Regions from separate parts of the Sporosarcina sp. Y1004 genome, predicted to be linked through region 1. Evidence: riboswitches for the same ligand, from Rfam matches in the RefSeq annotation. Region 1 holds a riboswitch; each other region holds the start of a gene.
What was found. Region 1 has a riboswitch for S-adenosylmethionine ahead of cysC (adenylyl-sulfate kinase). Riboswitches for the same ligand answer to the same signal wherever they lie in the genome.

Region 1 (6,002 bases):
ATTGATATTCATATGCTTACCTTTTTGTTTTCTTTGGTGGAAGGAGGAAATAAATGCTCCATGTCAAAAATATTGAAGCAGTTTACTCGAAAAATATTCTTGCATTGAAAGGGATGTCACTTCATGTTCCTGAAGGTAATATAATTGCCTTACTGGGCAGCAACGGAGCAGGTAAGTCGACAACTTTAAAAGCGATTTCAGGTTTGCTTTCCGGTGATGGAGGACAAATAACTGATGGAACTATCGAATTTGAAGGTGAAAAAATAAACGATATCACACCTGACGTAATTGTTAGAAAGGGAATATTCCTATGCATGGAGGGAAGACGTGTATTTAAAGATCTAACTGTTGAAGAAAATTTAATGGCTGGAGCTTATACACGGAAGGATCGTTCTAATATCAAGTCTGATATAGAAAAGATTTACACTTATTTTGCAAAACTTAAAGCTCTTCAAAACCAAAAAGCGGGATTCCTGTCTGGTGGGGAGCAGCAAATGCTTGCAATTGGCAGAGGCATTATGGCAAAACCAAAGCTATTATTACTGGATGAACCTTCATTAGGGATTGCACCGCTGCTCGTTAAAGAGATTTTTCAAAATATTAAACAAATCAATCAAGAAGAGGGCACATCTATATTAGTTGTTGAGCAGAATGCCAATGTTGCACTGTCAATTTCTGACTATGGCTATATTATGGAAAGTGGGCGGGTTGTAATGCAAGGCGATGCAAACTACCTATTATCAAACGAAGAAGTACGTGAACATTATTTAGGTATGGGAAAAGAAGGAGAAAAGAATTATAAAGAAAATAAAGTTTATAGAAAACGCCAAAGGGTAGTGTGGTAACGGTCATAATAATCGCTAGTAATTGAATTGTGAAAAACGCTCTCTGGAGTATTGAACAGATAAATTGAAATTACTAACAACTTCATATTTTGCATCTAGAGAAGCTCAGGAACTGGCTGATGGCGCATCAGCAACCTCAGTCTGACTGAAAGGTGCTAAATCCAGTAAGAGTGAAATCTTGAGATATTAGAGTAACAGTTGATGATTGCTTAACCCTCTTTTCTATTTTGAAAAGAGGTTTTTTTCTATTCAGATTTACGAATGATAAAGATGGAACGTCAAGAGGAGTGGTTAAAGAAGTTGTACGAGAAAGAGATAAAAATTAATAATAACGTCAAATCAAATTGAAGAACAAGTTTCTGTCTTGGTTCCGGAATTGATCGGAGAAGTGTTAACTGTGACGTAGAATATCGTGAATGAAGGAACAACCCAAGTAAGCTTTCTATATCCTAAAGATCAAGGAACGCAAAAGTTTTTAAAGCAAGTCTAGCCAAAGGATTTCACATATTCTATCTAACGATTTTTCCTTGGTGGAATGACTCATATTTAATTAATAATGAAATATAATTGAATTTTGTTTCAAACTGATTCATTATTAATATTAGACCGTCTTTTGGTGATCACTAGATTGAGGTTACTAATAAGAAATTAGTTCTACAAAGGATGTTTGTTCATGCAAGAAGACAATATTACGAGAATAAATTTAGATGGAAAAGAATTAATTCTTATTGGAACAGCCCACGTTTCAAAGCAAAGTGCAGATCAGGTAAAAGAAGTAATCGACAGAGAGAGACCTGATTCGGTTTGTATTGAATTGGATGAACAACGTTATCAATCTATCATGGAAGGAAGCAAGTGGAAGGAGACAGATATTTTTAAGGTAATAAAAGAAAAGAAAGCATCTTTACTTTTAATGAATCTGGCAATTTCCTCCTTTCAAAACCGTTTAGCAAAACAATTTAATATAAAGCCTGGGCAGGAAATGATTCAGGGGATTGAATCGGCAAATGAAGTTGGTGCAGAACTTGTGCTCGCCGATCGTAATATTCAAATAACGTTCTCCAGAATTTGGGGTAATATCGGTTTTATGGGGAAAAGCCAACTTCTCACGTCGGTCGTATATAGTATATTCAGCAAAGAAAGCATTTCAGAAGAAGACCTAGAAAAAATGAAATCAAAGGACACTTTAAATGCGGTATTAAACGATTTCACAGAAACTTTTCCGAAACTAAAGGAGCCTTTAATTGATGAACGTGATCAGTATTTAGCACAGAAAATTAAAGATGCACCGGGGAAAAAAGTAGTGGCTGTTTTAGGGGCGGCACATATTCCAGGGATTACCAAGGAAATTCATAATGAGCATGATTTACAAGCATTATCGCAAACGCCCGTCAAATCAAAACTACCTAAAATTATTGGGTGGGCAATTCCAGTGCTCCTTCTTTCTATAATTGCATATACTTTTATTTCAAATCCTTCCGCGGGTTTTGACCAAGCGCTAAGTTGGATATTGTGGACGGGTAGTCTTTCGGCAATTGGTGCGGCTGCGGCACTGGGACATCCACTAGCCATTTTGGCTGCCTTTGTTTCGGCTCCAATAACAACCCTACATCCTTTGATTGCAGCGGGGTGGGTATCCGGAATTGTTCAGGCATTTTTCCGTAGACCAAGCGTTGGCGATTTCGAAAGATTATCTGAAGATGTATTTTCGATTAAAGGTTTTTGGGCAAATAGGGTAACACGAGTCTTATTAGTTGTCGTCCTCACAAACCTAGGAGGTACATTAGGTACCTTTATAGGTGGGGCTGATGTCATACGTGTATTCTTTGAGAACTTTAAATGAAAAATAGATAGCTTTTTTGTTATCGACACAAGAAGGATATTTAAAACCAATTAAACCAATAGACTTTAATTTATTATCTGATAAGTCATTGACAATGTCTTTTTCATAATGTAATATTGGTCTCAACTTAATAGTTCATATCTTATCTAGAGAGGTTGAGGGACTGGCCCAATGAAACCTCGGCAACAGACTGTTTAGTACTGTGCCAATTCCATTAAACGAAAGTTTAGAAGATAAGAAGAGAAATTTTTTGTTCGATTAATTAACCTCTTCTTGCACTATTAAGAAGTGGTTTTTTATTTTCTACGTAATAGAATACATGCTAATTAGACAACTAAAGGCATCTTTTAATCGATTATTTGTATCGGTTTAAAAGTTGTCTTTTTTTGTAAACTAAATAGAGAAAATGGGGGAGAGAATAATGACAGAATCTACAAATATCGTTTGGCACGAATCAGAGGTAACAAAAGACAATCGCCAAGAAGCTAAGGGGCATAAAAGTGCAATTCTATGGTTTACAGGACTTTCAGGATCAGGAAAGTCGACGATTTCAGTAGCGTTAGAAACAGCGTTACATAAAAAAGGTATTCATACCTATCGGTTGGATGGAGATAATGTCCGGCATGGTTTAAATAAGAATTTAGGGTTTAGTCCAGATGACCGAACGGAAAATATTCGTAGAATCGGTGAAGTCTCAAAACTAATGATTGATGCAGGATTGTTCACGTTAACAGCGTTCATTTCTCCATACAAGGAAGATCGGGATCAAGTGCGCGACCTCGTCGAACCAAATGAATTTATCGAGGTTTACGTGAAGGCTAGTTTAGAAACATGTGAAGAACGCGATACAAAGGGACTCTACAAGAAAGCCAGATTGGGAGAGTTGAAAAATTTCACAGGAATCGATGCTCCTTATGACGTACCTGTTGACCCAGAAATCACTATTGATACAAATAAGCTAAGCGTTGAAGAATCCGTTAAAGTCATCGTAAATTATTTAAACGAAAATAAATATATCTGAAAAAACCAATAGACATGTAACTTCTTGGTGTTGTAGGAATAGAATACCTTTAAACCGACTTGACAGATAGGATTAATAAAGATATTGTTAATTTCAATCATAAGTAGAACGGGAATTCTAACTGAATGTAAAATTCCGAACATATGAACAATAGATGGCTTTAACCATTGAATGGTTAACTTCGTCTTAAAAAGAGAAGTTACATCATTAATTTTATGAGGGGAGAAGTTTCTATGGTGAAACTAACGTATGACACATGGTTTAAGCCTACTGAAACGTTTAACATTGACGACGAGTCAAAGGGTGCTTTAAATGTTTTGAGATGGGCTTATGACGAATATGATGCTGATCTTGTATATGCATGTAGCTTTGGTGTAGAAGGAATTGTGATGCTTGATTTGATTTCGAAAACAAAACCAACTGCAAAAGTGGTGTTTTTGGATACAGGGCTTCATTTTCAAGAAACGTATACCCTCATCGATGACATCAAAACGCGTTATCCACAGCTCGATATAGAAATGAAAAAGCCAGCCTTAACGGTTGAAGAACAGGCTGATGCACATGGAGAAAAACTATGGGAAAGACAACCAGACCGTTGTTGCCATATGAGGAAAGTTGTTCCACTTCAAGAGGCACTAAGCAGTGCGACTGCTTGGTTATCTGGGCTACGACGAGAACAATCACCGTCTAGAAGTTTAACCGAATTTGTGAATAAGGATGAAACGTTCCAATCAGTTAAAGTTTGCCCATTGATTCATTGGACGTGGACCGATATTTGGGATTATGTTGATAAATATAAATTGCCCTATAATCCCCTTCATGATCAAGGATTTCCTAGTATTGGTTGCGTACCCTGTACGTCGCCAAGTGATTCAACGTCAGGCTCAAGGTCTGGCCGGTGGGCAAATCAAATGAAAACAGAGTGTGGATTACACCAAAAAATCAACTTAAATGGAGGAAATTAATATGAGCTTGAGTCAACCGCACGGTGGTACATTAATTAATCGCTGGAATCCAGATTTTCAATTGGAAGGGTTAACTGAAACAGTTGAATTAGATGAGATTGCTAGCAGTGATCTAGATTTGATTGGTACTGGGGCGTATAGCCCTATAAGTGGATTCCTAACAGAAGCAGACTACAATTCTGTCGTCCATACGATGAGGTTAACAACGGGTGAGCCTTGGACCATTCCAATTACATTGCCCACGACAGAAAAGAATGCGGAAAAAATTACGATTGGCAACTTTGTGAAATTAGTGAGAGACGAAATCGTTTACGGTGTAATCGAAGTAACTGATATTTTCACACCCGATAAGGAAGTAGAAGCTGAATTGGTCTATCAAACGACGGACCGTGAACATCCAGGTGTGAAGAAGTTGTTTGAACGTCCGAATGTCTATCTTGGTGGAACGATAACGCTGATTCAACGGAGGCCATTGAATGAGTTTTCGGAATATCTGTTTGACCCGATTGAAACAAGACAAAAGTTCCAAGATCTTGGCTGGAAAACAGTCGTTGGTTTCCAAACAAGAAATCCGGTTCACAGAGCACATGAATATATTCAAAAGACAGCTTTGGAGATTGTAGATGGTTTATTTTTAAACCCGCTTGTTGGTGAAACGAAATCCGATGATATTCCGGCAGATGTGCGCTTGGAAAGCTATGAAGTTTTACTAGAAAACTATTATGCGAAAGAGCATGTGTTTTTAGGTGTATTTACAGCGGCAATGCGTTATGCCGGACCAAGGGAAGCCGTTTTCCATGCGATGGTACGCAAGAATTTCGGTTGTACACACTTCATAGTCGGCCGTGATCATGCGGGGGTTGGTAATTATTACGGTACGTATGATGCTCAGAAAATCTTTAGTAATTTTACGCTAGGGGAACTTGGGATTACGTTATTGTTTTTTGAACATAGCTTTTATTGCAGTAAATGCGACAGTATGGCAACACCTAAAACATGTCCGCATGATGCCAGTCACCATGTAATCTTGTCTGGTACGAAAGTGAGAGAAATGCTCCGAAATGGAGAGAAGCTGCCAACGACATTTAGTAGACCCGAAGTGATCGATGTATTAATTGCAGGAATGCAAAAAGAAAAGATTCATTCATAACGTCAATCTTATTTTAGAACTAAGCGGTGAGAGGAGAGATAAGAATGGGAAAAGTATTTATAGTAGGAGCTGGACCTGGAGATGTTGATTTAATCACCGTTAAAGGGCTGAAATGTATTCAACAAGCTGATGTTATCTTGTACGATCGCTTAATAAATAAAGAGCTTCTTACTTATGC
Region 2 (6,002 bases), on a different contig from region 1:
ATTTTCAAGATTTTCTCTCAAGTCTTTATGGGGAACTAGTTCGTTGATCAAACGGCCGAGAAATCCACCGTGACTAACAACTAGGATTCTTTTCCCAGGATATGCCGCGTTCATTTCCTTAACAAATTCCAAACCGCGTGAGACAATTTCCTCTTGCGGTTCGAACCCCAGTTCAAGCTTTCTCCACGAATGACCCCATTTTGCAACGCGCTCTGTTTCCGTCATTCCTTCGATTAAGCCGCCCCCTGATTCACGCAGACGGTTGTCAGCGATCAGAGGAATTCCAATACTACTATCAGCAATGATTTCTGCTGTTTTTGCTGCCCGCATTAAGGGACTTGTGTAGATGAAATCCCATTGTTCGCTTGAAAGCCTTTTTGCCACTCGGTTAGCCATTTCAATTCCTTCTTCGTCAAGCGGGATATCAGTACTCCCTTGAGCACGTCCTTCTTTATTCCACGTAGTGACTCCATGTCTCACAAATCCAAAAGTCGTAATATTAAACACCCCTTTGCTAGAAAAATTCAATGCCGTTCTCACACGACGTATCCAACAGATCTCAGTACATTATTCATAAATGACTCCGTATATAAGTAAACTTCTTCTCGTTCCGGTTCCTGATAAATATCATGGTACAAATGCTTCCATTGCTTGTACTGAAGTTCAGATAGATTTTGCCTAATGAGCCACTTCTTCACAGTGGAGGTATCCGTAATTTTATCTTCCTCTGCAATGTGCATTAAAACTGGAGTATCATGCATATTTCCTTCGTGCTGTACCACCAATTTCATGAATGCCTGTAACTCTTTGTACCAAGATACCGTGCTTTCAGTGCCATAATTCTCATCTGACCGTATTTCTTCATATAACTCACTGTTACGAGTCAACATTTCAACATCAATTTCATGATCCAGCTTAGTAGAAGATGAAAGTTTAGTCAGTACGTTCGAAAACTTCGGCGGTTGGTGACGCAGCGCCAACCAAGGCGAACTGAATACAACTCCTGCACACTCAATTTTCTTTCTTTGCAAAAGACGCATGACGAACGTCGCACCCATTCCATGTCCTATAATAAAAAAAGGTAGATTATCACCGAGACCGACCTCTATTAACTTTTCCACATATTTAGTGTATGTATCAACCTGTTCGTTGTGGATTTTCCCTTGGCTTTCTACTCCGTGTCCAGGTAAATCACCTGCCACGACATGGAAACCACTATTACGAAGCTTCTGAATGAGCCAAGCATTTCTACTATGATGTTCGTACACATTATGAACGATCGCCACGACAGCTTTAGGCTGTCCTTCCGCTTCCCATTTCCACACGGTCATCTTCCCCTAACCTATTACATTATTTTCTTTCTATTGTTTAACTCTTAACCTACTATAAAATCCTAATCTTTGTTACGATAATTATACACTACATAAAGAAATGAGGAGAGTTGAATGATTTATCCCTACAAAGATAAAACACCCGTAATCGATCCATCCGTATTCATTGCAGATTATACAACAATTTCTGGAGATGTAACAATTGGTGCCGAATCGTCAATCTGGTTCAATACTGTGATTCGCGGTGATGTCTCAGCTACAATTATCGGACGTAAAGTGAACGTGCAAGACTTGTGCTGCCTACATCAAAGCCCGCACTCTCCACTAATCCTTGAGGACGAAGTGTCGATTGGACACCAAGTTACTCTACATAGCTGCACTATAAAAAAAGGGGCGCTGATTGGCATGGGCTCCATCATTCTAGACGGGGCTGAAATCGGCGAGGGGGCATTTATTGGAGCGGGCAGTCTAGTACCGCCCGGTAAGAAGATTCCACCGAATATGTTAGCACTCGGTTCACCGGCAAAAGTTGTTCGAGAACTGAATGAAGATGACCGTGCAGATATGGAAAGAATTGTTCGTGAATACGCGGAAAAAGGGCAATATTATAAGAGTCTACAAAAGTGATGTATTGCCGCCATTGATTGGCGGCTTTTTTTATTGAAGGATAATAACACACGATAAAAAATGCCGGAAGCTAAGGAGGAGTCCTTGCTTCCGGCATTTTCAATAATTATTTCCCTGTTAGTTCTTTCAAAGCTCCAGCTTTATCCGTTTGCTCCCATGGCAGATCAACATCCGTGCGGCCGAAGTGACCATACGCTGCCGTCTGCTTGTAGATAGGACGACGGAGATTAAGCATTTTAATGATACCTGCTGGACGAAGGTCAAAGAGTTCACGTGTCAATTCCACAAGTTTACTCTCCTCAACAGTACCTGTTCCGAATGTATCAATCGAAATCGATACAGGTTGAGCTACACCGATTGCATAAGCCAACTGGACTTCACAGCGGTCTGCAAGTTCTGCTGCAACGATGTTTTTTGCAACATAACGAGCCGCGTATGAAGCTGAGCGGTCCACTTTCGTAGGATCTTTCCCCGAAAATGCCCCACCGCCATGACGGGCATAACCGCCATACGTATCAACAATGATTTTACGCCCAGTCAGACCTGCATCTCCTTGAGGTCCGCCTATTACAAATCGTCCAGTTGGATTGATGAAGTACTTTGTTTCTTCATCAATTAAATTAGTTGGTACAACTGGATTAATAACGAATTCCTTAATATCACTTTGAATCTGCTCAAGTGTCACTTCAGGATGATGTTGTGCTGAAATAACAATCGTATCAATTCTGACGGGTATATTATTTCCATCATACTCTACAGTCACTTGCGTTTTCCCATCCGGTCTTAGGTACGAAAGTGTTTCATCTTTACGTACTTGTGCAAGTTTAAAGGATAGTTTATGGGCTAAGCTAATTGGTAATGGCATCAGTTCTGGTGTCTCATTACAAGCATATCCGAACATCAAACCTTGGTCGCCTGCTCCAATATCTTCAAGTTCGTCATCTGTCATTAATCCTTCACGCGCTTCAAGTGCTTGGTCAACACCCGCAGCAATATCGGCTGATTGTTCATCGATCGCAGTGAGAACTGCAGACGTTTCCCAATCAAATCCGTATTTCGCTCGAACGTAACCAATGCCTTTAACAGTTTCGCGCACAACTTTTGGAATATCGACATATGTAGTCGTCGTGATTTCACCTGCTACGAGTACCAGTCCTGTAGTGATTGTCGTTTCACATGCTACGCGTGCATTTGGATCTTCCTCCAAAATAGCATCAAGGATAGCATCTGAAATTTGGTCGCACATTTTGTCTGGATGTCCTTCAGTTACCGATTCTGAAGTAAACAGTCGGCGGTTAGTCATGTCTTTTCCTCCTTATATCCTACGAGATTGATACGGTACTCATATGTCCCATGTAGAGTCCTCCCGGATTCAGGAAAGACTACAAGCCACTGCGAGCTCTATACACGAGGATAAAGGGCTAAACAAATTAAAAAGCCCTTCGCTCACGTACTAATACATGAGGAAAGGCATGATTTTAAAAGCACCTTTCACTCTTATCATACAAGGACTGTGCCTTGCTACAGGTTTGGCACCTTTGCGCAGACAAATAAGTCATTGCAGGTTGCCGGGTTTCATTGGGCCTGACCCCTCCACCAGCTCGGGATAAGAGTATCCGTTCAACTATATATGCTACGAAAAAACTTGTTCCCTGTCAAATTTCTTTGCCGATTTTACAACTAATTGCTTGAGATTTTGATTAATATAGATTATTATTCTTAATGTGTTATACTATTTAAGAAATGTGATGACATGACACCCAATTATATGGGACTATGAGTAAAGGACGGTACATAATTATGATTACAGCAAAGATTAGCGACGATCTAAATAACCTTCTTTCCGGTGAAAATATAAAAATTCAACTTTCAGTACCACAACTTGTTGAAAAAGCGATATCACGTGGAGAAGCTCAACTGACTTCCGATGGAGCAGTCACGGCTCAAACAGGGAAGTATACAGGTCGTTCCCCTAAAGATAAATATATTGTCGAGGAAGCGTCCTCCAAAGACAAAATCGATTGGGGCAGCGTAAACCGTCCGATTTCATCTGATGTATTTGACTCATTATATAATAAAATGCTTACACACTTAAAAGTTAAAGACGAACTGTTCGTCTTCAAAGGATTCGCTGGTGCAGATCCAGCTTCACGTCTATCCATTCAAGTCGTGAATGAATTTGCTTGGCATAACCTATTCGTCCATCAATTGTTTATTCGCCCGACTGAAGTAGAGCTCTCGAAACACGAAGCGCAATTTACTATCATTTCAGCTCCTTCTTTTAAAGCGGATCCTGCAGTTGACGGTACGAATTCCGAGACGTTCATTATTGTGTCTATGGAAAAACGCATCGTTCTCATTGGTGGTACTGAATATGCTGGTGAAATGAAAAAAGCAATCTTCTCTGTCATGAACTACTTCCTACCTGAGAATGGCATCATGCCTATGCACTGTTCTGCGAACGTCGGCGAAGAAGGCGATGTCGCTTTGTTCTTCGGTCTTTCAGGAACAGGTAAAACAACACTTTCAGCTGACGCGAACCGCAAATTAATCGGAGACGATGAACACGGTTGGTCTGACACTGGTGTCTTTAACATCGAAGGTGGTTGCTACGCGAAATGTATCAATTTATCTCAAGAAAAAGAACCTGAAATTTTCGGTGCAATTCGTTTCGGGTCAGTTCTTGAAAACGTTGTTATCGACCCAGTAACAAACATTCCTAATTACGATGATGGATCTTTGACTGAAAATACACGTGCAGCATATCCAATTCAAGCAATCGATAACATCGTTGACCCTTCAGTTGCAGGTCATCCGAAAACAATTATTTTCTTGACTGCTGACGCTTTCGGCGTACTGCCCCCTATTTCCAAATTAACGAAAGAGCAAGCAATGTACCACTTCCTAAGTGGTTTCACTTCGAAACTTGCTGGAACTGAGCGTGGTATCACATCACCTGAAGCAACATTCTCAACATGCTTCGGATCACCTTTCCTACCGCTTCCAGCGACAGTATATGCTGAAATGCTTGGGAAAAAAATTGATGAACATGACGCACAAGTATTCCTAGTGAATACAGGTTGGACTGGTGGCGTATATGGTGTTGGTAAGCGTATGGATCTTAAATATACACGCGCAATGGTTCGTGCAGCACTTGCTGGTAAACTAAATAATGTTGAAACAGAAATGAATAGCATTTTTGGTCTTGCAATGCCTACAGAGATTGAAGGCGTTCCGACAGAAGTATTGAACCCACGCAATGCATGGTCTGATGGAAATGCTTACGATCTTAAAGCAAAAGAACTAGCATCTATGTTCCGTGAAAACTTTAAGAAATTCGGTTCGGTTTCAGAAGAGATTACGTATAAAGGCGGACCAATCGCATAAGAAGATTGCTCTTAGTCTATATCCGATAGACTAGGAATGGCGTAAAGACAATCAGATATAAACAGGGTAGCACATTTATTGTGCTACCCTGTTTTTTTATCATTATAATCAGTAATGATCTACTCACTGTCTCTTCATCCAACTCGTCAAATCTCTAACAAGCTGTGCATTCATGCCCGGTGGAATGAAATGCGTGTATTCTGGGAAGTACCATGTCTCGTATACTTTATTATGTTCACGCAATGCGTTCTCCAATAACACAGCCTGTTGGAATGAGACGTTCTCATCAATCATGCCATGAATGATAAGAACAGGTGCAGTAATTTCATCTACGCGAAACAGCGCTGTCCTTTTTCTGTATTCATCAGGCACGCTGTTCGGCGTTCCACCGATAACTCGCTTCATCATCCGCCGCATGTCTTTCCGTTCTTTGTATGTAAAAATGACATCGGAAACACCCGACCACGTAACAACCGAAGTAATATCATCACGCAAAATAGCGGTCCACAGAGCCATAATGCCGCCTCGTGAAAACGCGAATAAGTGAATCCTCTCGACGTTTGTCATAGGATTTTGTTTCAGCACGTCTACAGCATTCAACGCATCCTGACGATCGGCACCTGCGAATTCATCCCGACCTTCCCCTCCACGGTTCCC
Region 3 (6,002 bases), on a different contig from region 1:
TGTTTCGCTCTATGCACTAGGCGTAATGGTTGGTGCGCCAATTTTAACGTCACTCACTTCTAGAATGCCGCGGAAATCATTACTGCTGTGGATTATGGTAGTCTTTATTATAGGGAACGGCATCGCGGCAAGTGCATCAAGTGTTTCGGTCTTACTGCTTGCCCGTGTCATTTCTGCATTTTCACACGGTGTATTTATGTCGATTGGATCGACGATTGCCGCTGACGTCGTTCCCGAAAATCGCAGAGCAAGCGCAATTTCAATCATGTTTACAGGACTCACAGTTGCTACGATTACAGGAGTTCCATTCGGTACATTTATTGGACAGCAATTTGGTTGGCGCTATGCTTTTGTGGCAATCGTAATTATAGGGATTATAGGGTTAATTGCGAATAGTATTCTTGTACCATCCGATTTACGTCAAAGCAAACCCACATCTATTCGGAACCAAGTCAAGCTCGTGACAAATAGTCGGATATTGCTAGTATTGACGATTACGGCACTTGGGTACGGAGGAACATTTGTCGTATTCACATACTTATCACCGATGCTTCAAACGATAACAGGATTTAAACAAGGAACAATCGTGATGATTTTACTTGTTTATGGAATCGCGATTGCAATCGGTAATATGATAGGCGGAAAACTATCAAATAAAAACCCGATCGGCTCGCTATTCTATATGTTTATTGCCCAGGCAATTGTGCTTATTGTTTTGACGTTTACGGTACCATTTAAGGTCGCAGGTCTTATCACAATAATTTTCATGGGCTTGTTTGCATTTATGAACGTTTCGGGACTTCAAGTGTATGTCGTCATGTTAGCCGAACGTTTTGTGCCAGGTGCAGTAGACATAGCCTCCGCAATGAACATAGCTGCATTTAATGCGGGAATTGCTATAGGTGCCTACGCAGGCGGAGTAGTAACAGATTCAATCGGGCTTATTCATACGGCTTGGATTGGAGGGACAATGGTACTGGTTGCCGCACTATTAACAGGAATCAGCGGAGCGCTGGAAAGGAAAGATCAGCAAAAACTAGGTACATCCTGAATAAGGAAGCAATTTTAGATGAGAAATGATTGCAATATAGTGGTAATTACAACATTGGAGGGAATTGAATTATGAACAACTTACAATCAACAACAAAATTGCAAAATGGCGTGAAAATGCCTTGGTTGGGTCTTGGGGTATTTAAAGTTAAAGAGGGACAAGAACTGGTGAATGCAGTGAAAACTGCAATTACACATGGCTATCGCAGTATCGATACAGCCGCGATTTATGGCAATGAAGTTGGCGTGGGACAAGGTGTTCGTCAAGCAATGGCGGAATCTGGAGTTGCAAGAGAAGATCTATTCATCACATCAAAAGTCTGGAATTCAGAGTTGGGGTACGAAACGACAATCGCAGCTTATGAAGAAAGCTTAACTAAACTAGGTGTAGAATATTTGGATTTATACCTAATTCATTGGCCAGTAGCTGGTAAATATAAAGAAGCATGGCGCGCAATGGAAACCCTTTATAAGGATGGTCGGGTTAAAGCAATCGGTGTAAGTAACTTCCAGATTCATCACCTGGAAGATTTGATGAAAGATGCGGAAATTAAACCGATGCTAAACCAAGTGGAATATCATCCACGTTTGACACAAAAAGAACTGCATGCATTTTGCCGACAACATGATATTCAATTGGAAGCATGGTCTCCGCTTATGCAGGGAGGGTTGCTCGATAATACGGAACTTCAAGAAATTGCCGATAAATATGGTAAATCCATAGCCCAAGTCATTTTACGCTGGGACTTACAAAATGGCGTTATCACAATTCCGAAATCTACGAAAGAACATCGCATCGCCGAAAACGCTACCGTGTTCGATTTCAAGTTAACAGCAGAAGATATGGCACGCATCGATAGTTTGAATAAGAATCATCGAGTTGGTCCAGACCCGGATAACATTAAATTTTAATATGAATTAACATAAAAGTAAGGGATCAAAACTACACAAGTTTTGATCCCTTACTTTGGTAATTAGATGAGTGGAAATAGTGAATACGGTGTATAAACTGTGCATAGGCTCCATTCAAGGGCAGCCAGAGCCATTCCTTAGCGCAAGCGAAGTTAAAATGATTCTATATTTCAACATACACAATAATCATTAAGAAAATAGACCGAGTTTTTCAATCCTTGCAATTGCTTCAACTATACGATCTTCTTCTACTAATAAGCCTACGCGTACATAACCTTCGCCATGTTTTCCGAAGGCGTGCCCTGGTGCAACGGCAATGTCCGCTTTATCCAATAGTAAATTGGTGAAAGACTCACTTGTATATCCTATTGGAACAGGCAACCAAGCGAAGAAAGAAGCTGTTGGGGCAACGACGTCCCAACCGATTCGTCTACATTCGGAAATTAGGACATTTCTGCGACCTTCGTAGAGGGATACGAGTTCATCTACACAATCTTGGCTTCCTGTTAACGCAGCCGCAGCCGCGCGCTGAACAGCCGGGAAAATATCAATGAATAGATGGTCTTGTAATAAGTTGATTGCTTCTATGATATCGGCATTACCGATAGCGAAGCCGACCCGCCAACCGGCCATGTTATAGGTCTTTGACAACGTGTACGTTTCAATGCCAACGTCTTTAGCGCCTTCCGCCTGTAGGAAACTGACAGGCTTAACGCCGTCAAAACCGATTCCACCGTAAGCGAAGTCGTGAAGGATGGCAATATCATTGGCTTTTGCCAATGCAACCGTTTCTTCGAAGAAAGGTATATTGGCAGTTGCGCTGGTTGGATTGTTCGGGTAGTTCAGATACATTAATTTTGCTTGTTTTTTTTGTTCTTCCGTTAAGGCATTATAATCAGGTAAAAAATCATTCTCAGCTACCAATGGCATTAAATCATATTTAATGTTTGCCAAGCTTACACTTGATAAATAATCGGGATATCCAGGATCCGGAAGCAAAAGTAATTCACCTTCGTTCATTATGGCAAGCGGTAACTCAACCAAGCCGGGTTTTGTACCAAATAGAATTGCGACTTCTGTTGTCGGGTCAATTTGAACATCGTATTCTCGCTTATAAAAGTCGGCAACCGCCTGTTTTAATTCGGGCGTTCCTCTGAACGGGGAGTACCCGTGTGTTGCTGGATCTTCAACCGCTTCTTGAAGTGCTTTTACAATGTGAGGTGGAGTAGGTTGATCGGGGTTACCACGCCCCAAGTTAATAACGTCTCGACCTTCCGAAAGAGCTTCTTCAACATTTCGTACAAGTGATGCGAAAAAGTGCGGCGGTAAGTTTTTTAATCGATTTGATAGTGCCATTTAATAACCCCGTTTTCTATATAGTAAAAAACTATTATTTTAAGGTTAGTATACATGGAATGCAACTTAATTGACAATACTTCCGAAAAGGATAGCATGATGATAGGTTGACAAATTAATTAGAAATGACTACTATTAATGGTATATCATCAAAACAATAATATAATGGTACTTATCAAGAGAGACTGAGGGATAGGCCCGATGACGTCCAGCAACCCCTTGTGTAAAGCAAGGAAGGTGCTAACTCCTACAGAGTGAAATTCATTCTGAAAGATGAGCTGAAACCTTTTTCGGTGCTTCTTTCTTATTATGAAAGAAGCATTTTTATATGGTCAGGCATCCAGAGATTTCATACTTCCATTTAAAGAAAGAGGAGATTTATATGATACAAATACAAAACGTGTCGAAAGTATATACAACAAAAGAGAGAGTTGTTACCGGCGTTGATAATGTGTCGTTAGACATAAACACAGGAGAGATTTTCGGAATCGTCGGTTACTCGGGCGCAGGGAAAAGCTCACTTATCAGATGCCTCAACTTATTGGAGAAACCAACGAGTGGAACGATTTTAGTCGACGGTTTAAATCTGATGAATCTAAAAGGAAATAAACTTCGTCTGGCGCGTTTGAAAATCGGAATGATTTTTCAGCACTTTTATTTAATCAGCCAAAAGACTGTATTTGAAAATATTGCATTTGCATTGCGAGCTGCAAAAACATCTCCCGATAAAATAAATACACGGGTGACAGAGTTGCTTGAAATGGTCAGCCTTTCTGATAAGCGTGACGTCTATCCTGCACAGTTAAGTGGTGGCCAAAAGCAGAGAGTGGGCATTGCTCGTGCGCTTGCGAATAACCCATCCGTTTTGCTTTGTGATGAAGCAACTTCCGCACTCGATCCGAATACAACGCTATCAATCTTACGGCTTTTGAAAAAAATCAATAAGGAATTGCGTATTACAATTGTTCTTATTACGCATGAGATGAATGTAGTGAAGGAAATTTGCGATCGAATGGCGATTATGCAAAATGGCAAAGTGATTGAAGAAGGACAAGTATATGATATCTTTTCAAACCCTCAAGAAACATTAACCAAGGAGTTTATCAGTAGTGTCGTATCGTTTGATGTTCCATCAGCAATATTGAGTAGGTGTACGGGACAACTCGTTAAAGTTATGTTTAAAGGGGATGTGGCGGGCGAGGGAATTATCTCAGATATGGTCCAGCAATTTAGGGTACAAGGTAATTTCCTTCATGGCTCGATTGAATATATTCAAGAAATGCCTCTAGGTACTTTTTTAATGGAACTTAAAGGGGAAGATGACGAAATAGAAAAGGCCATTGCCTATATGTCATCGCGGGCTGCCCAAGTGGAGGTTATTGAATATGGGAATTGATATTCAACATGTTATGGAGCTAATGCCTGATATTACGAAAGCATTTGGTGAGACGCTTTATATGATAGGTATTTCTCTTGCCATCGCGCTAGTTATTGGACTGCCGTTAGGAATCCTATTGTTCACCACGGAAAAAGGACTGTTTTTAGAGAACAGGGTATTGAATTCAGTTCTCGGTTTTATCGTCAATATGGTCCGTTCTGTTCCGTTCATTATTTTACTAGTCGCGCTGATCCCGTTGACTATTTTAATAGTAGGAACTCCGATTGGTCCTGGCGCAGCGAGCGTTTCGTTATCTGCTGCTGCGATTCCATTTTTTGCTAGAATCGTGCAGACTTCGCTACGTGAAATTGATAAAGGTGTCATTGAAGCTGCAATCGCGGTAGGTGCGACGCCATGGATGATTATCAAAGATGTGCTACTGCCGGAAGCGAAAACAAGTATTATTCAAGGTGTGACAATGACAGTCATTAGTTTAGTCGCCTATTCGGCGATGGCAGGCGTTGTCGGCGGTGGAGGAATCGGCGATTTAGCAATCCGGTTTGGTTATTATCGTTACGACAATACGATTATGGTTGTCACTGTCGTGATATTAATAATTTTTGTACAACTAATTCAATTTGCAGGAGATCGTATTTCAAAAGTTGTTGATAAAAGATGATAGGGAGAGAAAAAATTATGAAAAAGTTTCTATTTGTTGTAGTAGTCATTATACTTGGAACAGTGCTTGCCGCTTGTGGTGGTAAAGAAGAAGCATCTGATGATAAATCCTTGAAGCTTGGTTCGACTGCAGGACCGTACAGCGATATGTTAAAAAAGGCGATTATTCCCGGACTTGAAGAAAAAGGATATAAAGTGGAACTAGTCGAGTTCAGCGATTATATTCAGCCGAACAACTCCTTAGCAAGTGGTGATATTGATGCAAACTTGTTCCAGAACACGACTTACTTGGAGAATGTTGTGAAAGAAACTAAAGCGGAATTGTCACCACTGATTATCGTTCCAACAGCTCCAATGGGGATATTCTCCAATAAATTCAAGTCTATCGAAGAAATTGAGGAAGGCGCAAAAATTGCCATTCCAAACGATCCTGTCAATGGGGCTCGTGCTCTATTAGTGTTACAAGACGTGGGTCTGATTGAATTCGATCCTAATGCAGAAGTATTAAAAGTATCCGAAAAGGATATCACAATGAACAAGAAGAACTTAGTATTTCAACCTATCGAAGCGGGACAGCTTCCACGCTCCCTTGATGGCACTGATTTAGCAGCCGTTCCTGGAAACTTCG
Region 4 (6,002 bases), on a different contig from region 1:
ACCGAATTTAGAAGTGATTAATCCTAATACGATGTAAAGATCCGGACGGTTGACGTGGCGCAACGGCTCAAAACTGCCTGAACGTTCATCATCAAACTCTAGGAAAAGGCCGTCAACATCCAATTTGCCGAAGATAGTTTTGGATACATTCTCATAGCCACCACTTGAAAAATAGGTTGATTGGAAGTTGCCACGGCAAATATGCATCGTAACGAGCAAGTCGGCTGGTCTTTTTGCGATGGATTCATTAATTGCCCGAGCTGAAAGTTGAGCGATGTCATCAGGATCTTGACCTTTCGCTTTCAATGTCTCTCTTCCTTCTTCCGACAAAAGGGAAGCCCATGACGTGTCATCGATTTGAAGATAACGGCATCCTTCATCGTAAAGCGCCTGAATTACGTCTTGATAGGCAGTTACCAAGTCATCAAATAATTCTTCGTCACTTGAATAGATCCCTTCTTCGAATGTCGCTCTGTGGAGCAGCATATTCGGGCTTGGAATCGTGAATTTAGCAACCGCATCTCCCGCAACACTTTTCAGGAACTTGAAATGTTCGATCATATAATGATTGCTGAAACCGATTTTCCCTGTCACTTTGATGCCGTGTGCTCTCGTTTGAACGCCATTGAATTGAAGACCTTTATCAGTTTCGTAAAATTCAACGCCATCGAAGCCGGAAAGGAAATCGAAATGCCACCATTTACGACGGAATTCTCCGTCTGTCACTGTCTTCAGTCCGGCCTTTTTTTGATTTTCTACTAGCTTTGTGATTTCCTCGTCTTCGATTGTCTGTAATTCTTCGGCAGTGATTTCACCGTTATCTTTTTGCAGGCGTGCTTTTTTTAGACGCTCCGGGCGTAAGAAGCTCCCGACGTGATCCGCTTTGAATGGTGCAACTATTTCATTTTGTTCTTCTACTGTTTTTGTCAATTTATATTCCCTCTTTCTCATAACTAGTATTTTGTTTACGAGTACTTAATTACGTACTGCAACTAGGGTAGATGCTTTTTTCAGTGCTTGCTCAAAATCTTCAATCAAGTCGTCCACATGTTCAAGGCCTACAGAAAAACGTAGTAGGCCATCCGTAATCCCACGTTTCTCCCGTTCTTCTTTCGGCATAGCAGCATGGGACATCGTAGCAGGATAAGAAAGGATTGATTCAACCCCGCCTAGACTCACAGCGAAAACAGGTATACGGACATTGTCAACAAATGCTTTTGCTGTAGCTCTATCTGGCAAACGGAATGACAGAACCGCTCCTGGACTAGTTGATTGTTTCGCATGGACTTCGTAACCTGGATGACTTACTAACCCCGGATAAAATACCTCTTCCACTAAAGAGTGTTCATTCAAATATACGGCGATTTTTTGAGCCGATAAGGATGACTGAGTTAGACGAGCTCCAAGCGTTTTGATCCCTTGAATTAACGAATAGGAATCTTGAGCACCCAATATAGAGCCGAAAGAGTTCTGGATAAACGCCAATCGATTTCCAAGCTCCTCATCCTTCGTCACTGCCAAACCGGCAATAATATCGCTATGTCCAGATAGAAACTTCGTAGCGCTATGGACAACTATATCAACGCCAAGATCAAGGGGGCGTTGGTATAGTGGCGACATGAATGTGTTGTCGAGGAACGTCAGACAGTCATTCGCTTTTGCGAGTTCGACAATGGCTGCAATATCCGTAATACCTAATCGAGGATTGGAAGGTGTTTCTACATAAATTACTTTTGTATTCGGCCGGATTGCACTAGCGGTTTCTTCTAAATTAGCCAGATTAACAAATGTATGGTCGATACCGAACTTTGGTAGGACTTGTGTTACAAATCGGAATGTACCGCCATAGACATCTTCAGTAACAACGATATGGTCACCTGAAGAAAGGAGCATGAAAGCGGAGGAGATGGCAGCCATCCCAGAAGCAAATGCTAATCCGCGTTCACCGCCTTCCAATGAGGCTATTGTTTTTTCCAATGCATCTCTCGTTGGATTACCAGAACGGCTGTAATCATAGGGACCAAATTCGTCAAAGCTTTCTTGATGAAATGTTGAAGATAAGTAAATAGGTACATTCACTGCACCCGTTTTCCGTTCGGAATCTCCACGTGTCGATGCGTGTATAAGTGTCGTTTGTAATCGTTCATTATTGAGACTCATTGTTGAAGCACCTCGCTTTTTAATGTTGAAAACACTTGCTTTAAATCGGCAATCAAATCTTCTACCTCTTCCACTCCGACTGAGAAACGTAAAAGACTATCGTCAACGCCCCGTCGTATCCGTTCTTCACGTGGTATTTCCGCATGTGTCTGTGTTGCTGGGTAAGTAATAAAACTCTCCACGCCTCCGAGACTTTCAGCAAATGTAATAAGTTTTAGATTTGCTAAGAAAGGTCCAACCCATTCACTATTTTGCAAGCGGAAGGAAAGCATACCGCCTTTCCCGGGATAGAGAACGTCCGCAACATGTGGTTCGCTCTTCAAGTAATTTGCGATTATCTTTGCATTTGCATCATGTTGCTTCATTCGTAAGTGCAGTGTTTTTAGTCCCCTAATGATTAACCATGAATCGGAAGGTGACAGAACTGCACCGATAGCATTATGGTTGGTTGCCAATACTTCACAGAGCTCCGTGCCTTTTGCAACTACAAGACCGGATAGGACATCGTTATGTCCTCCGATGTATTTCGTGGCGCTGTGTATAACAATGTCTGCGCCTAGCTCAATTGGTCTTTGGAAATAAGGCGTTAAAAATGTGTTATCGACAATCAGTAATAAATTATGCTTTTGGGCGAGTTTCGCGTATTGACGTATATCAAACTCCTGCATAAGTGGATTTGTCGGTGTTTCGATAAATAGGGCTCTTGTCTTCGCAGTTATCAATTTCTCAGTTTCATGGACATCAGTAAAATCCGTATATGTTGTTCCGATTGAATAGACATCGGAATACTGCTTTAGTAGGCGATAGGTACCCCCGTAAATATCTTCCGGAACAATCAAATCATCCCCTGGACGGAAAAGTGATAAAACAAGCTGAATCGCAGCCATCCCTGAACTACATGCAAAACCGGCGTCACCGCTCTCTAAATCTGCAATGCCTTCTTCCAAAATGGAACGGGTCGGATTTTTCGTCCGCGTGTAGTCATAGCCAGTTGACTGACCTAAGCCTTCGTGTTTAAAGGCGGTCGATAAATAGATTGGTGGGTTCACTGAACCAGTTTTCGGATCACTGTTATTACCAAGTTGTACAAGTATTGTTTCCAAACTTCGTCTTGTCATTGGATTCACTCTCTTCTTTTAAAATCAAAAAGAGGACCCTCTATATGGAGAGGGTCCTCGAAATGTCGAAGTCAATCTCCTTATCTTCTAGGTAAATAGATACCTATTGGAATTAGCACCGTACCTAAACAGGTTGGTTGCTGAGACGTCATCGGGCCAATCCCTCTGTCTCTCGTGATAAGAATAAAATATGAAGTTGTTTGAATATACAATTTAGATAATTCTACCATGGCATGAATTATAAAACAAGAACCAGATTCCTAATGCTTTTCCCGAAGCAGCTGCATTCGTTGATTGAACAAACTAGGATAAGATAGAAATCCGAGTAAGACACTGGTTACTGCTGCGGTCGTTAATAAGAGAAAGATGATCAGCAATTGAAACTGAACAGCTTGAATTGGGTCAGCTCCAGCAATGATTTGACCACTCATCATACCAGGCAGTTGAACTAATCCCATTGTTTTCTGACTCTCGATTGTCGGAATCATACTGGCTTTGATAGAATTGATCAGTTGTCTATGAATGGCTTGTTTTGGCGTTCCCCCAAGTGACAGGATAAGTTCCGTTTCGTCGCGATGCGTTTCAACCTCTGCCGTAAATCGGTTAAGGAAAAGGATTGACAATACCATCGAATTACCGATAATCATGCCGCTGATTGAAATGATATATTGTGCAGTTGCGGGTACAATCTGGAAGCCTAGTAAAATACTTTGGGTTAGCACTTCAACGAAAATTAAGGTGACTGCAATTTTCCATGTAATTCCCTTGATGGCTGTCCCTTTCTTTCTGGCATTTTGTGTCGCAGCTACAATCATCAATGTAACCATTAACACGATATACAAAATATTTTCTGAGTCGAAGACAAATTTAAGAATATATCCGACTGCGAGAAGCTGTATAATCGACCGGATTGTTGCAATGATCGTGTCCTTTTCTAATCCTAAACGGAGCGTCTTTGATAATACAAGGGGAATGATAACGAATATAAGGGTGATGGCTAATGTTAAATAAGTCATACGGAGGATACCCCTCCTTCTACAAACTGCCTCACTAACTCATTCGTCGATGATTTTAATAAGTTACTTTCACAGGTTTCGATGATTTGCCCTTCCATAACAACCCATGTGTAATCACCAATTGATAAGGCTTGTTCCAGATTATGTGTAATCCAGATGATTGTTGTACCATATTTCCGATTGATTTTGCCGATTAATTCCTCGATTTCAGTTAACGACGATCGGTCTAAAGAAGAGGTGATTTCATCGAGCAATAAGATTTCCGATTTATTGATCAATGTACGGGCAATTGATACTTTTTGACGCTGTCCGCCTGATAATTCGTCGATTTTTCGGTGCAGAAATAGTTTGTCGAGGCCCACATCATCTAGAATTTCAACTGCATCTTGTTCTGGCAGTTTTTTACCTTGAAGTTCTAGGGGCAGTGCTAAGTTATGATAAATAGTCCCCTTTATCATCGGTGCACTCTGAAGTGCAATGCCGACATGACGCCGTAGTTCAACAGGTTCATAGGCGGAAATGGGTTTGTCATGAATATAAATTTCCCCGGAGGTGGGGGAAATCAATCCATTACACAATTTGAGCAACGTTGTCTTTCCCGCTCCCGAAGGACCGACGAGTGTCGTAATTTTGCCTTTTGGAAAGGAGCCCGTCACGTTTTTTAAAATATGTATATCCCCTATGGAATAGTCAACGTTATAAAAATGTAATGCAGGTTCATATAAATTGGACATGTTAATCGCTCCTAGACTTTCTTATTAATAATAATTCTAATCTAAGGGTTGTATTCATGCAAGGAACATTGATTCAAGCTCTTATAATTCAATAAATGTTTAGTACTATTCATATAGCGTGCGTTTTGTGCTATAGTGACCACTATATTGGGACGTCTACTATTCCTTGAAGTGTAAAATAGACTTTTAACCAATGAAACTTAGTACTGGTTTAAAACGTATATGTATTGAACGAGACGACTTTTTTAAAAAAGAGTGGGGTCCAAACGTTTTGAGTTTGGACCCCGTTTTTTTCCAATATGAGATACTCAATTGGTTTAATCGTATGGAGGTGCAATGATGGAGAGCAAGACTGAAACTGCAGTGTATTGGGCATTTCTGAGTCACGCACAATGGAATATGTATATCGCAGCGACAACAAAAGGGCTTTGTTATGTGGGTTCTTTAAATGCTTCATCTGCGGAATTAGCTGTATGGGTGAAGAAACGGCTTGCGGACCACATTCTGATTGAAGACGCTGAGGTTTTGCAGCCGTATGTAGTTGAATTGATTGATTATTTGGAGGGGCGGCGAAAAGAATTTTCATTGCCGATGGATCTTCACGGTACGCCTTTTCAATTATCAGTCTGGAATGCATTGCAAGAAATCCCATACGGCCAGACTGTGTCATATTCAGATATTGCTGAACGTATACAAAAGCCAAGTTCGGTCCGTGCAGTCGGAACTGCGATTGGCGCAAATCCGGTATTAATGACCGTACCTTGTCATCGTGTCATTGCTAAAAATGGGAAACTGGGCGGTTTCCGTGCTGGTTTAGAGATGAAAGAGCAATTACTTCGACTGGAAAATCATTTGCAATGGTAGTGGAAGAAAGACGAATGATAAAGAGATTGTATTATTATCTCTTTATCACCGTTTCTTTATTCGTTACATCGAGTACGTCAAGCAGGAATACAAACACTGGTATACCGATA

Region 2: it holds a riboswitch for S-adenosylmethionine, as region 1 does, so the genes downstream of both, metK (methionine adenosyltransferase) here and cysC (adenylyl-sulfate kinase) in region 1, are expected to answer to the same signal.
Region 3: it holds a riboswitch for S-adenosylmethionine, as region 1 does, so the genes downstream of both, AC25Y6_RS05135 (methionine ABC transporter ATP-binding protein) here and cysC (adenylyl-sulfate kinase) in region 1, are expected to answer to the same signal.
Region 4: it holds a riboswitch for S-adenosylmethionine, as region 1 does, so the genes downstream of both, AC25Y6_RS17645 (methionine biosynthesis PLP-dependent protein) here and cysC (adenylyl-sulfate kinase) in region 1, are expected to answer to the same signal.

The regions. Positions count from the first base shown of each region.
Region 1 is NZ_JBYHFQ010000026.1:40,832-46,833, reverse strand. It holds gene AC25Y6_RS15600 (ABC transporter ATP-binding protein) at 54-845, shown strand; SAM riboswitch class I at 934-1,037, shown strand; gene AC25Y6_RS15595 (TraB/GumN family protein) at 1,519-2,688, shown strand; SAM riboswitch class I at 2,828-2,928, shown strand; gene cysC (adenylyl-sulfate kinase) at 3,110-3,709, shown strand; gene AC25Y6_RS15585 (phosphoadenylyl-sulfate reductase) at 3,943-4,674, shown strand; gene sat (sulfate adenylyltransferase) at 4,676-5,824, shown strand; gene cobA (uroporphyrinogen-III C-methyltransferase) at 5,869-6,002, shown strand, end outside.
Region 2 is NZ_JBYHFQ010000022.1:12,090-18,091, reverse strand. It holds gene AC25Y6_RS14190 (histidine phosphatase family protein) at 1-498, opposite strand, end outside; gene AC25Y6_RS14185 (alpha/beta hydrolase) at 537-1,331, opposite strand; gene AC25Y6_RS14180 (gamma carbonic anhydrase) at 1,446-1,958, shown strand; gene metK (methionine adenosyltransferase) at 2,065-3,261, opposite strand; SAM riboswitch class I at 3,453-3,571, opposite strand; gene pckA (phosphoenolpyruvate carboxykinase (ATP)) at 3,759-5,345, shown strand; gene AC25Y6_RS14165 (alpha/beta hydrolase family protein) at 5,469-6,002, opposite strand, start outside.
Region 3 is NZ_JBYHFQ010000005.1:42,878-48,879, reverse strand. It holds gene AC25Y6_RS05150 (MFS transporter) at 1-1,051, shown strand, start outside; gene AC25Y6_RS05145 (aldo/keto reductase) at 1,120-1,962, shown strand; gene AC25Y6_RS05140 (aminotransferase class I/II-fold pyridoxal phosphate-dependent enzyme) at 2,152-3,318, opposite strand; SAM riboswitch class I at 3,488-3,598, shown strand; gene AC25Y6_RS05135 (methionine ABC transporter ATP-binding protein) at 3,701-4,714, shown strand; gene AC25Y6_RS05130 (methionine ABC transporter permease) at 4,704-5,375, shown strand; gene AC25Y6_RS05125 (MetQ/NlpA family ABC transporter substrate-binding protein) at 5,393-6,002, shown strand, end outside.
Region 4 is NZ_JBYHFQ010000036.1:3,796-9,797, forward strand. It holds gene AC25Y6_RS17635 (5-methyltetrahydropteroyltriglutamate--homocysteine S-methyltransferase) at 1-930, opposite strand, end outside; gene metC (cystathionine beta-lyase) at 976-2,160, opposite strand; gene AC25Y6_RS17645 (methionine biosynthesis PLP-dependent protein) at 2,157-3,278, opposite strand; SAM riboswitch class I at 3,356-3,462, opposite strand; gene AC25Y6_RS17650 (ABC transporter permease) at 3,539-4,294, opposite strand; gene AC25Y6_RS17655 (ABC transporter ATP-binding protein) at 4,291-5,028, opposite strand; gene AC25Y6_RS17660 (methylated-DNA--[protein]-cysteine S-methyltransferase) at 5,368-5,892, shown strand; gene AC25Y6_RS17665 (AI-2E family transporter) at 5,927-6,002, opposite strand, start outside.